Regions from separate parts of the Thermoanaerobacterium thermosaccharolyticum DSM 571 genome, predicted to be linked through region 1. Evidence: riboswitches for the same ligand, from Rfam matches in the RefSeq annotation. Region 1 holds a riboswitch; the other holds the start of a gene.

Region 1 (5,358 bases):
GAAATTTTAACGCTATTTTTCCCGAATAAAATCAGCAATAGGCAAGACAATATCGTAAAATACGGCCCACCAATATGAGTTATCTTTGGCATAATTTTATCAAGAGCTTTGCACTTTATCCTTTCATTAAGAAGATAAAATACGTTTCTGTCCTCCGCAATAATCAATTTCTTAACTCCCGACACGAAATGAAACCTCCTTACACCTTCAAAGCATCATTCTTTATATTATTTATAACTACGCTGCATACCTTGTCTGCTGAATTGTATATGCCAATTTCTTCCATGCGTTCCTTCATCTCATCTATTTTCTTCCTGTCAGATAAGAGATCTAATATCTTTTTGTCTAACTTTTCTATGTCTTTAATTCTTAAGGCAATCCTCTTTTTAAGCAAAAATTCAAGGTTACGCTCTTCTTGACCTGGAATAGGATCAAAAATAATCATAGGCAACTTTTTAGTTATCGCTTCTGTGACAGTTAGGCCACCACTTTTTGTTACAAGCACATCAGCCGCTTCCATAAATTCATGTACATTATCCACATGTCCATATACACTTACATTATCATCAGCAATTTCCTCAATTTTGGCTTTTAAATTTTTATTCAATCCACATATTACAGCAATCTGTAAATCTTTATGGCTTTGTATGACATTAACAGCCTTTTTAATATTTCCAAGTCCAAGCCCACCACCCATTACAAGTATAAATGGCTTATCTACAACAAATCCTAATTTTTGCCTCACCTCAAATTTATCTTTCTTAACATAAAACTCCTCATCAATAGGTATTCCCGTAACATATATTTTATCATCAGAAACACCCATAAGATTCATCTGATTTTTCATTTCACTCGAACCTACAAAATATCCGTCAATTTGATGATGAATCCAATATGCATGGACATCGTAATCAGTCAAAATAGCATATATAGGTATATTAAGATCTCTCTTCACGTGAGACAAAATAGAGCAAGAAAAAGGATGTGTACATATTACTGCATCAGGTTTTAGATTTAATACATAATCTTTGATAAAGGTATAAACCGATATGCCTATCAGTTTATTTATACGTCTCTCTATTTTATCTCTCTCCATTTCGTAAAGATATCCCCATAATTCAGGTGTCAATTTTAATGTCTTTAGGTAAATTCGAGTCGTCAAATACGAAAGACTGGGAAACTTCTCTCCAAGTGGATTTTCTACAAACACTTCAACATTATCTCTTTTTTCAAATGCTTTTTTTAATGCCATTGCAGTCCTTTTATGCCCAGTCCCTATATCTTCATAAAGTATTAAAATCTTTATTTTATCCATTTTAAAGACCCTCGCAATCACTATATTGATTATCTCATCCAAAAATTAAATTTGGATTAAAGTTTAATTAAAAATGCGTTAAAATAGTGTTATCAATATAGTTTATTTTCATTTGCTATCTAATATTATACCATCAAAATCAATTTATTGTATAAGATTTATTAAAACCCTCTTCCGTTAAGAAGAGGGTTTTAATAAATCTTTTTTAAGCTAAAGCTTTTTTCTTTATTATCTCAATTGCATTTCTCACTTGTGGAATAATAGAAACCATAAAGCAAATTAAAACCTCCACACCTACTAGTATCCCATTTACAAGAAGTGAATAGACGACAGGATTCATGCCTTTAGGTGCATAGCTGGCGAAGAAAAAGACACCTGATAGAAAATGTGAGAAAAACCTGCCAAAACCACCAACTAAAACGCCAAAGCTTAAGTTTTTCTTAAAAAACCCTGCAAGCCCTAATGCGCCAAATGCCAGAGGATAATCTAAAAGCAGCTGTATCCAGTGTACTACAAATGGGTCTTGTATCAACTGCAGCATGCCGTAAGCCATTCCTACTAAAATACCAGGACCTGCTCCATAATAGTATGCAAAGACGAACAAAGGAAGCATGCTAGCAGGTGTTATAGAGCCACCTTGTGGCCAGTGGTAAAACCTTATATAGGACAAAACAAACGATATTGCTATTGCTAAACCTCCGTATACCAGCATTTTGGCATTAAACTTGACGCTGTTTCTTAAGATGTAAAGCAAAAACGCAGCAAACAAAATTGCTATTATAACTGATAGTGTAGCAGGTTTTATTTTGGAAAAATCAGAAAAAACGCTGATGATATAGGACATAAAAATAACCTCCTTTTTTTGAGGCTATGTACCGCTTAAAACAAAAAAACCGCAATACAAATGCGGTCTTTTGCCGCATTCCCTTCGTAGGTATTAACCTAATCAGGTTCTAGGGGTTTGGCATCTGCCATCTCAGCTAAAAGCACCCCCAGCGGACATAGTCTATTTATTAATTTATTATCTAATTATAATAAAATTACTTTTTAAATGCAATACCTTCGTGCTCAAGCAAAAATGCTTTTACATTAAGTCCTCCACCAAAACCCTTCAATGTCATATCAGAGCCAATAACCCTATGACAAGGTATAACGATAGGTATCGGATTTTTATTGAGAGCATTTCCAACAGCTCGTGAAGCATTTGGCTTACCTATTCTTTTTGCAATTTCGCCGTATGTAGCATAAAAACCGTACGGAATCTTCATAAGCTCTTTCCAGACTGATTTTTGAAAATCTGTTCCTTTTATGTCCAGCTTTATTTTGAATTCCCTCAATCGTCCGTCAAAATACAATTTAAGTTGCTTTTTACAGCTATCTATAAACTCATTCGTTCCTCTATCACATTTCATGTGCTTATCATTTGGAAAATCTATCCTCATTATGCCATTTTCACTTGAATATATCGTCAGCTTTCCAATGGGTGTATCTAGATAATCATACAACACTTTATCACATCCTGGGCTTTTAAATAATGTGCTATTTAATCTTTATTTCTGCATCAGCGTCGTCATCGACATCGTCATCAGCAAATTCATCATCAAAGTCATCAACTAATTCAGATTCTGATTTGCCGAAGGATGCTATTTTTGCCAGACTTCTCTCTATTGAGTCGATCTTTTTCATTTTTTTCAATGAATAAGTTATATAAAATACCAAAAAGATGACTGATACAATTGGTGTAGCTAATACTGCAAAATACTGAAGAAAAAGCATAAAAGCACTGGTCTGTGAAACCATCCTTGACACTCCCTTCTATAATAAATATTCATTTATAATTATTTCATAAGTAAAACCACAAAACAAGCGCTTTAAAAAATATTTTTATATTAAAAAAAGAAGAAGATTTCATCTTCCTCTTTTTTATACAGCATCTTTAAAATATTTTCTTACATCTTTTAGATAATCAATTATTGTCAAATGTTGAGGACATTTTGTCTCGCACTCTCCGCACTCCACACAAGAACTAGCTTTTCCCTCATTTAAATTATTATAATTTCTAAGCGACTCGTTGTAATTGTTGTACATGTGTGATTCATTGTAAATTGCAAAATTCTTAGGTATATTGACACCATTTGGACACGGCATACAGTAGTTGCAAGCAGTACAACCAACAGGTGAAAGCTTCTTATATGTCTCCCTCACTTTATTAACAAGGTTTACCTCGTCTTCAGATAAACCATTGGCTCTTGACCTTGAGGCACTCTCTATATTTTGCTTTACCTGTTCCATCGTACTCATTCCGCTTAAAACAAGCGATACCTCTGGATGATTCCACACCCACTGCAAAGCCCATTCCGCCGGCGTCCTTTTTACACTTGCGCTATTCCAAAGCTCTTTGATGGCCTCTGGTGGGTCTCCAGCAAGCTTACCCCCTCTTATTGGTTCCATTATAATTACGCCTAAGCCTTTTGATGCAGCATACTTAAGTCCCTTTAAACCTGCCTGGTTGTTTATATCCATGTAATTATACTGTATCTGGCAAAAATCCCATTTATCATAATCATCGATTATGCCTTTAAAAACGTTGTATTCATCATGGAATGAAAAACCTATGAATTTGACTTTTCCTTCTTTCTTAACCTTTTCCATCCAGCTAAATACATCAAGCCTTTTGTATTTTTCCCATCTCTCTTTGTCAAGTGCATGTAAAAGATAAAAGTCAATATAATCAACGTCAAGCTTTTTTAACTGTTCATTTAGGTATTTATCCATATCCTCCTTCTCATTAATCAGCCATGACGGAAGTTTTGTCGCCAAATACGTCTTTTCTCTGTAACCATCTTTTAAAGCTTTACCTACCACAATTTCACTTTGCCCTTCATGATATGGATATGCAGTATCAACGTAATTCACACCGTTATCAATGGCATATCTTATCATTTTTATCGCTTCAGCTTCATCTATTTTGCTATAGTCACCACTTATAATAGGAAGCCTCATAGCTCCAAAGCCAAGTGCTGATACTTCTACTCCAGTCTTACCAAAAACCCTGTATTGCATACAACCCCTCCGTATCATTAAAATTTAAATTTCTTATTTGATTATAGCATCAATAGATTAAATAACAAAATTTAAACCTCAATATGTATATTGCTTTAATATTTCATTAGTGATAACCTTATAATTAAAATCTATCTAATTAAGATTGGAGGTAACCAAATGGGATACATCGATTTAAGAAGCGATACCGTTACATTGCCAACTCAGGAAATGAGAGATGCAATGTACAAAGCTGAAGTAGGCGATGATGTTTACGGCGAAGATCCAACGGTGAAAAGGCTAGAAGAGATGGCTGCAAATATAATGGGAAAAGAAGATGCTATGTTTGTAACAAGCGGCACACAGGGAAATCAAGTATCGGTCATGACACATACGCATCATGGAGATGAGATAATACTAGAAGAAAGATGTCATATTATCACATATGAAGTAGGCGGAATAGGATACCTGTCAGGTGTACAAGTTAAAACTATACGTGGAATAAACGGCATTATGGACCCTAAAGATATTCTGAATGCAATAAGAATGGAAGACATCCACTATCCAAAAACAAGTCTCATTTGCCTTGAGAATACTCACAACAGAGCAGGTGGCACAGTTACACCTCTAAGCAATATGAAGGAAGTCTATCAGATAGCGAAAGAACACGATATACCGATTCATTTAGACGGTGCAAGAATATTTAACGCTGCTACATATCTTAATGTGGATGTAAAAGAAATTGCAAGGTACGCCGACAGTGTAATGTTTTGTCTGTCAAAAGGTCTTTGCGCACCTGTAGGGTCAATCGTAACAGGCAGCAAGGAATTCATAAAAAAAGCCAGAAAATATCGCAAAATGCTTGGCGGCGGGCTAAGACAAGCGGGAATATTAGCTGCTGCAGGAATTGTGGCACTTGAAAAAATGACAAAGAGATTATCTGAAGACCATGAAAATGCTAGGCTCTTAGCAGAAGGTCTAAACAGCATTAAAGGTATAAA
Region 2 (5,358 bases), 760 kb from region 1:
TCTTCAAAAATTGAAACTTTAATTTTATCTTCATCAGAATATATCCCAGGCCTTCCATACCTTTTATCGTCATCTAACGTAAAAACAGTTACAATCTTGTTATCCGGTTCTACTATCCAGTACTCTTTTACTCCTGCCATCTCATATAGATTAAATTTTTTAATTTTATCATTTCTGGCTGTAGAAGGTGAAACAATCTCTACAACTAAGTCCGGTGCACCTTTACACCCTTCATCATCTAATTTCGACTTATCACACACTACTACAATATCAGGTTCTACAACCGTTTCTATGTCATCATCATTTTCGTTTGCTTTAGGAAGTCTTACTCCAAATGGAGCACTATAGACTTTACAAGATTTATCTTTTAAATACAAGGAAAAAATAGTTAATATCTCTCGTAAGACCTCTTGATGTATTCTTGAAGGCGGAGCCATGAGATATGGATTCCCATTTATTAACTCCCAGCGTCTATCATCTTTCCATTTTTTATAATCGCGATACGTATACGTCTTATTTTCATCAGGTAAAGCCATATCTTTCCCTTCCTTATTTACGAAATTTAAAAGCGTTATTTTTGTGTATTCATATCAACATTTCGGTGAAATTTTACTATACCTAATCTATTTATTTTTTTCAATCATCTCTTCTACTTCTTTTGCTCCTTCTTCATACAATTTTTCTTCGTCTGGAGATAATTCCTTCAAAAGCCTTAAAAATTCTCCGGCATGCACTCTTTCCTCGTTAGCTATATCTACTAAAACATCTTTTGCTAATTTGTTATCTGTAGACTCTGCTAACTGCATGTATAACTGTATAGCCTCATACTCTGCCGCCACCATAAATCGTATAGCTCTTATAAGCTCCTCATGTGTGATCTTGTTTTTATTTGCAAGCCCAGCAAATGGAGTACCAAAATCAGGCATATTGTAGCCCCCTTTTATATTTTATTCGATTACACATCCATTATACCATAAGAATAGCAATTTACCTAATTTTATCAATTTAACTCAAAAGCCTTTTCTAGTTGAATCTATAACAAGCTTACATCTTCTCCTGTAATAACTCTATTCATGTTTCTTACAGCGCACATATTCCCACACATTGTACATGTTTCACTATCATGTGGTAGAGATTCACTTCTATACCTCTTTGCCTTTTCAGGATCTATAGCTAATCTAAACATTTCATCCCAATCAAGCTTTTTCCTTGCGTAAGACATAGCGTTATCCCATTTTTCTGCATTACGTATGCCTTTTGCTAGATCTGCTGCATGGGCAGCTATTTTAGAAGCAATGATGCCTTCTTTCATATCTTCAATAGTTGGAAGCCTCAAATGTTCCGCTGGTGTAACATAACATAGGAAATCTGCTCCACTTGCTGCAGCAATCGCACCGCCAATTGCACTTGTAATGTGATCATATCCTGGAGCAATATCTGTTACAATTGGCCCCAATACATAAAACGGTGCACCATGACATAGCTTTTTCTCCAGCAAAACATTTGCTTCGATTTCATTTAGCCTCATATGACCCGGTCCCTCAATAATCACTTGAACATTCTTTTCATAAGCTCTTTTTGCAAGTTCGCCCAGCGTTATAAGCTCTTTTATTTGGCATGCATCTGTGGAATCACTTATACATCCTGGCCTCAATGCATCGCCAAGGCTTATTGTTACATCGTACTCAGCACATATGTCAAGAATATCATCAAAATACTCATAAAAAGGATTTTCCTTATCATTTAATTCCATCCACGTATATAATAAAGAGCCTCCGCGAGAAACGATATTAAGAAGTCTTTCATTCCTTTTAAAAATTTCCGCTGTCTCTCTATTGATGCCTGCATGAATGGTCATAAAATCAACGCCGTCTTGTGCATGCCTTTCAACGATTTTTATAAATTCTGAAGGAGTAATATCTTTTAAATCTTTGTCGTAATATCCTAGAGCATCATATACTGGAACAGTACCTATCATGGCTGTAGAAATACCTATCAATCTGTTTCTAAATTCAAAAGTTTTACCATATGAACTTAAATCCATAATTGACTCTGCCTTCATTTCTATCGCCTTTTTTGCCTTTTCTAATTCTGCATCTACATTGTTGCAGTCCCTTGATACACCTAGGTTTACATTTATTTTTGTTCTAAGGCCTGCCCCTACACCTTCTGGACTAAGTGCTTCATGGTTTTTATTCGCAGGTATAACTACTTCACCAGAAGCTATCTTACTCAGCAATAAATCCACTTCAATATCTTCTTTAGCTGCCACAACATTCATCTCTTCCGTAATAATTCCTTTTTTTGCTGCGTCTAACTGTGTAGTATAATTCATCATGGTCATCCTTTCATAAATTATTTTTTTGATACTTGTAAAATGAAGGGGAGAAAGAAGGTAGTATTTAATATCAGAATAATAAAAAAGCCTTACCGCATGGTAAAGCTTTATAATAACAAACATTTGCTTCCCTACGGTAGTATTAACTACATCAGGTTCTAAGGGTCAGGTTTTACCTTCTCAACCAAAATGGTTCCCCCGCAAACTAATTTCACAAGTATTAAATTTAATCTAATTATACTTTAAAACTCTAAAATTGTAAAGGCAAAAAATTGTATCCACAGTATTTTAATAATAAGCCTCTCTCATTTAAAGTATCATATAATTTCTGTATATTCTCAAGTTCTAACTGTAGTCTTGCTAATGTGACTTTAATTTTATTAATATCCGTCACTCTATAATCTTCCCTTCTCTCAATATTTCATTTAGCAGAGATTTATAAGCTTCTTTTTGCGTAACTATGCTTATTTTATAAGGCTTTGCAACATTTTCAACATCAATCAACATTGTCCAATAGTTAAATTTACTATCATCCCATCCATCAATAAAAATATCAATATCAGATAGATTATCAAAACGGTCATCTCTTGCAAGTGAACCATACAATATAACCTTATCAACAAAATACTTTTCTTTTAATATCTTTGCAATTTTATATACTCTATCAAAAGCCTCTTTTTTTCTATACGTTTCTATTTCTCTATCTTTCTCGACTTTTATACGCCATGTTTCACGTATATTTTTTCTCTCTTGATCCGAAAGCGGCACAATATCACCACCTAAAATTTATACGGCTTAATTTTATCATTTTACATCAAAATAATCAATTCACTTAAAATATATAATAAACCATCAAAAAAGTGAAGGGGGTTCCTTCGCTTTTAATTTAACATTCACAAACAGGCTTAACGTTTATATTTGACCTGTATTCAGTTTCTGCCCAAAATATTCTATCTGCAACCATAGCTTCAGGGTTTAATTCTACACCCTTTAATATAAGCTCTTTAAATTTATTGTATCCAGCCATGTCTATCAAGTGACCTCCATGAAGATATACTGGTTTATGATTCAATACATCCGCTGAGAAATCTTGCCAATTTTTAAGTATGCCCAGCACTACATCTTCTGTTACCCAATTCAAGAAAATCTTTCCCATGCGAGGTGTCTGTTTTCCGGTTCTGCCACCAATGAGGACTCTGTAGAATTTCTTAGGATTTCTAGACCAAGCGCCTGTGGGACATACAAGTGCACACTCACCACAGCCAACACAGCAGCACGAATCTTTCTCGATTTTTCCATTTACCATGTATAAAACACCTGTAGCATGTTGTTTACAAGCCTCGATACATTTCTTACATCCTATACAGCGATCGTAATCATATTCTGTTTTTGTAATGCCTATAATTCCAAAATCGTTGAAATGAGCCTTTGCACAGTCATTAGGACATCCGGCTATGCTTACTTTTATATGATAATCACTTGGAAAGATGATTTTTTCAATTTTTCTTGCAAGTGATGTTGTGTCTATATTTGCCTTTATGCAATGTTTATTTCCTATGCAAGCCATAATGTTTCTAGAACCTATCGTTGGATATCCATTGTCATCTACTTCCATGTCAACACCACAAAGGTCTACTTCTATCTCTTTAATGAACGTCTTTATATACTTATTGACTTCATCGATATTTTCGTACTTTATTCCAGGTATTGATAAAGTTTGTCTTACGCCAAGATGAAATTGTCCATTTCCCCATGTTTTTGCAATATGTTCTACATATGACAGATATTTAGCATCCATTACACCGCCTGGAACGCGCATCTGCAGCATGAATTCACCGCGGACTTTCGATTGCCTGTAACAATTTCTGCGGACTTTTTTTACATCTATATCATAGTTCATTACATACACCTCCACATTTAATCAAGTAAATCCTTCGCTTTTGTGTAGTTAAACACAGGACCTTCGAGGCAAACATACGTCTCGTTTATCTTGCAGTGACCACATTTTCCAATTCCGCAAGACATCTTTCTCTCAAAGGAAACCCAAATTTTATCTTCTGTTACCCCATTTTTCAATAATTCTAATGCTGTAAAATGCATCATTACTGGCGGACCAACGACAATGACATTGTAATCATCAAAGCTATCAAATGGTATTTTACTTATATGCTCTGTCACCAAGCCAACTTCAAATCCATCGACTTTTTTCTTATCAAGAGTATATATAGTGTTAAATTTTGTCTTAAAATTATTTAAATCGTCTTTAAATAAGACGCTGTTTTCATCTTTAAAGCCTGCTATAAAGTGTAGCGATTTTATTTCTTCCGAATTATCATAAAAATACTTAAGTAAGCTTCTAACAGGCGATACACCTGTACCACCCGCTATAACAACTAAGTCTTTTCCTTTATATTTGTTAACGGGGAATGAATTACCATAAGGTCCTCTCATGAATATTTTATCGCCAGGAGATAAGTTAAATATCTCATTTGTTACTTTTCCAACTTTTCTTATAGTAAATTCCATCCAATTGTCACCCATAGCGCTTATTGAGATAGGTGCTTCACCTATCTTTGGAATGGAAATTTGGAAGAACTGCCCATGCTCTGCTTTTACATCAACTTCAACTCTAAATGTGTATTCCAAATTCGTCTCATGAACTATTTCAAGTATCTTATATGGCTTAGGCATGAAAATATTATTCATTTATGCTGCCTCCTTTACCCGACTTCAACTTTTCAACTGCATCGTATAAACGATTTATCGTTGTCGAAAAGGATATTAACTCTGGACATCTTTCATCACAGCGGCCGCAACCGACACACATGTTTTCCGTTTTAAAGCGAGCTTTATAATCATATACTTTATGAAGTGTACGGAATCTCATCCTTTCACCGGCAGTTTTTCTAAATACATGGCAACCCGCCATCTCTGTAAAATCCTTGTGCATACAGCTTGCCTGCACTCTTCTTCTTTCGCCGACATTTGCATTTTCACTGTAAATTAAATCAACTGTATTA

Evidence for each region. Region 1 has a riboswitch for thiamine pyrophosphate ahead of thiT (energy-coupled thiamine transporter ThiT). Riboswitches for the same ligand answer to the same signal wherever they lie in the genome.
Region 2: linked by a shared signal. The riboswitch ahead of thiC (phosphomethylpyrimidine synthase ThiC) and the one ahead of thiT (energy-coupled thiamine transporter ThiT) in region 1 are both predicted to bind thiamine pyrophosphate.

The regions. Positions count from the first base shown of each region.
Region 1 covers NC_014410.1:223,218-228,575, reverse strand. The annotation lists gene TTHE_RS01150 (phosphatase PAP2 family protein) at 1-185, opposite strand, end outside; gene TTHE_RS01145 (MGDG synthase family glycosyltransferase) at 200-1,315, opposite strand; gene thiT (energy-coupled thiamine transporter ThiT) at 1,521-2,159, opposite strand; TPP riboswitch at 2,221-2,319, opposite strand; gene TTHE_RS01135 (methylated-DNA--[protein]-cysteine S-methyltransferase) at 2,356-2,823, opposite strand; gene TTHE_RS01130 (hypothetical protein) at 2,855-3,115, opposite strand; gene TTHE_RS01125 (aldo/keto reductase) at 3,239-4,378, opposite strand; gene ltaE (low-specificity L-threonine aldolase) at 4,538-5,358, shown strand, end outside.
Region 2 covers NC_014410.1:984,034-989,391, reverse strand. The annotation lists gene TTHE_RS04815 (Uma2 family endonuclease) at 1-536, opposite strand, end outside; gene TTHE_RS04810 (ferritin family protein) at 624-926, opposite strand; gene thiC (phosphomethylpyrimidine synthase ThiC) at 1,034-2,335, opposite strand; TPP riboswitch at 2,449-2,548, opposite strand; gene TTHE_RS04800 (nucleotidyltransferase family protein) at 2,729-3,106, opposite strand; gene asrC (sulfite reductase subunit C) at 3,225-4,238, opposite strand; gene asrB (anaerobic sulfite reductase subunit AsrB) at 4,256-5,044, opposite strand; gene asrA (anaerobic sulfite reductase subunit AsrA) at 5,037-5,358, opposite strand, start outside.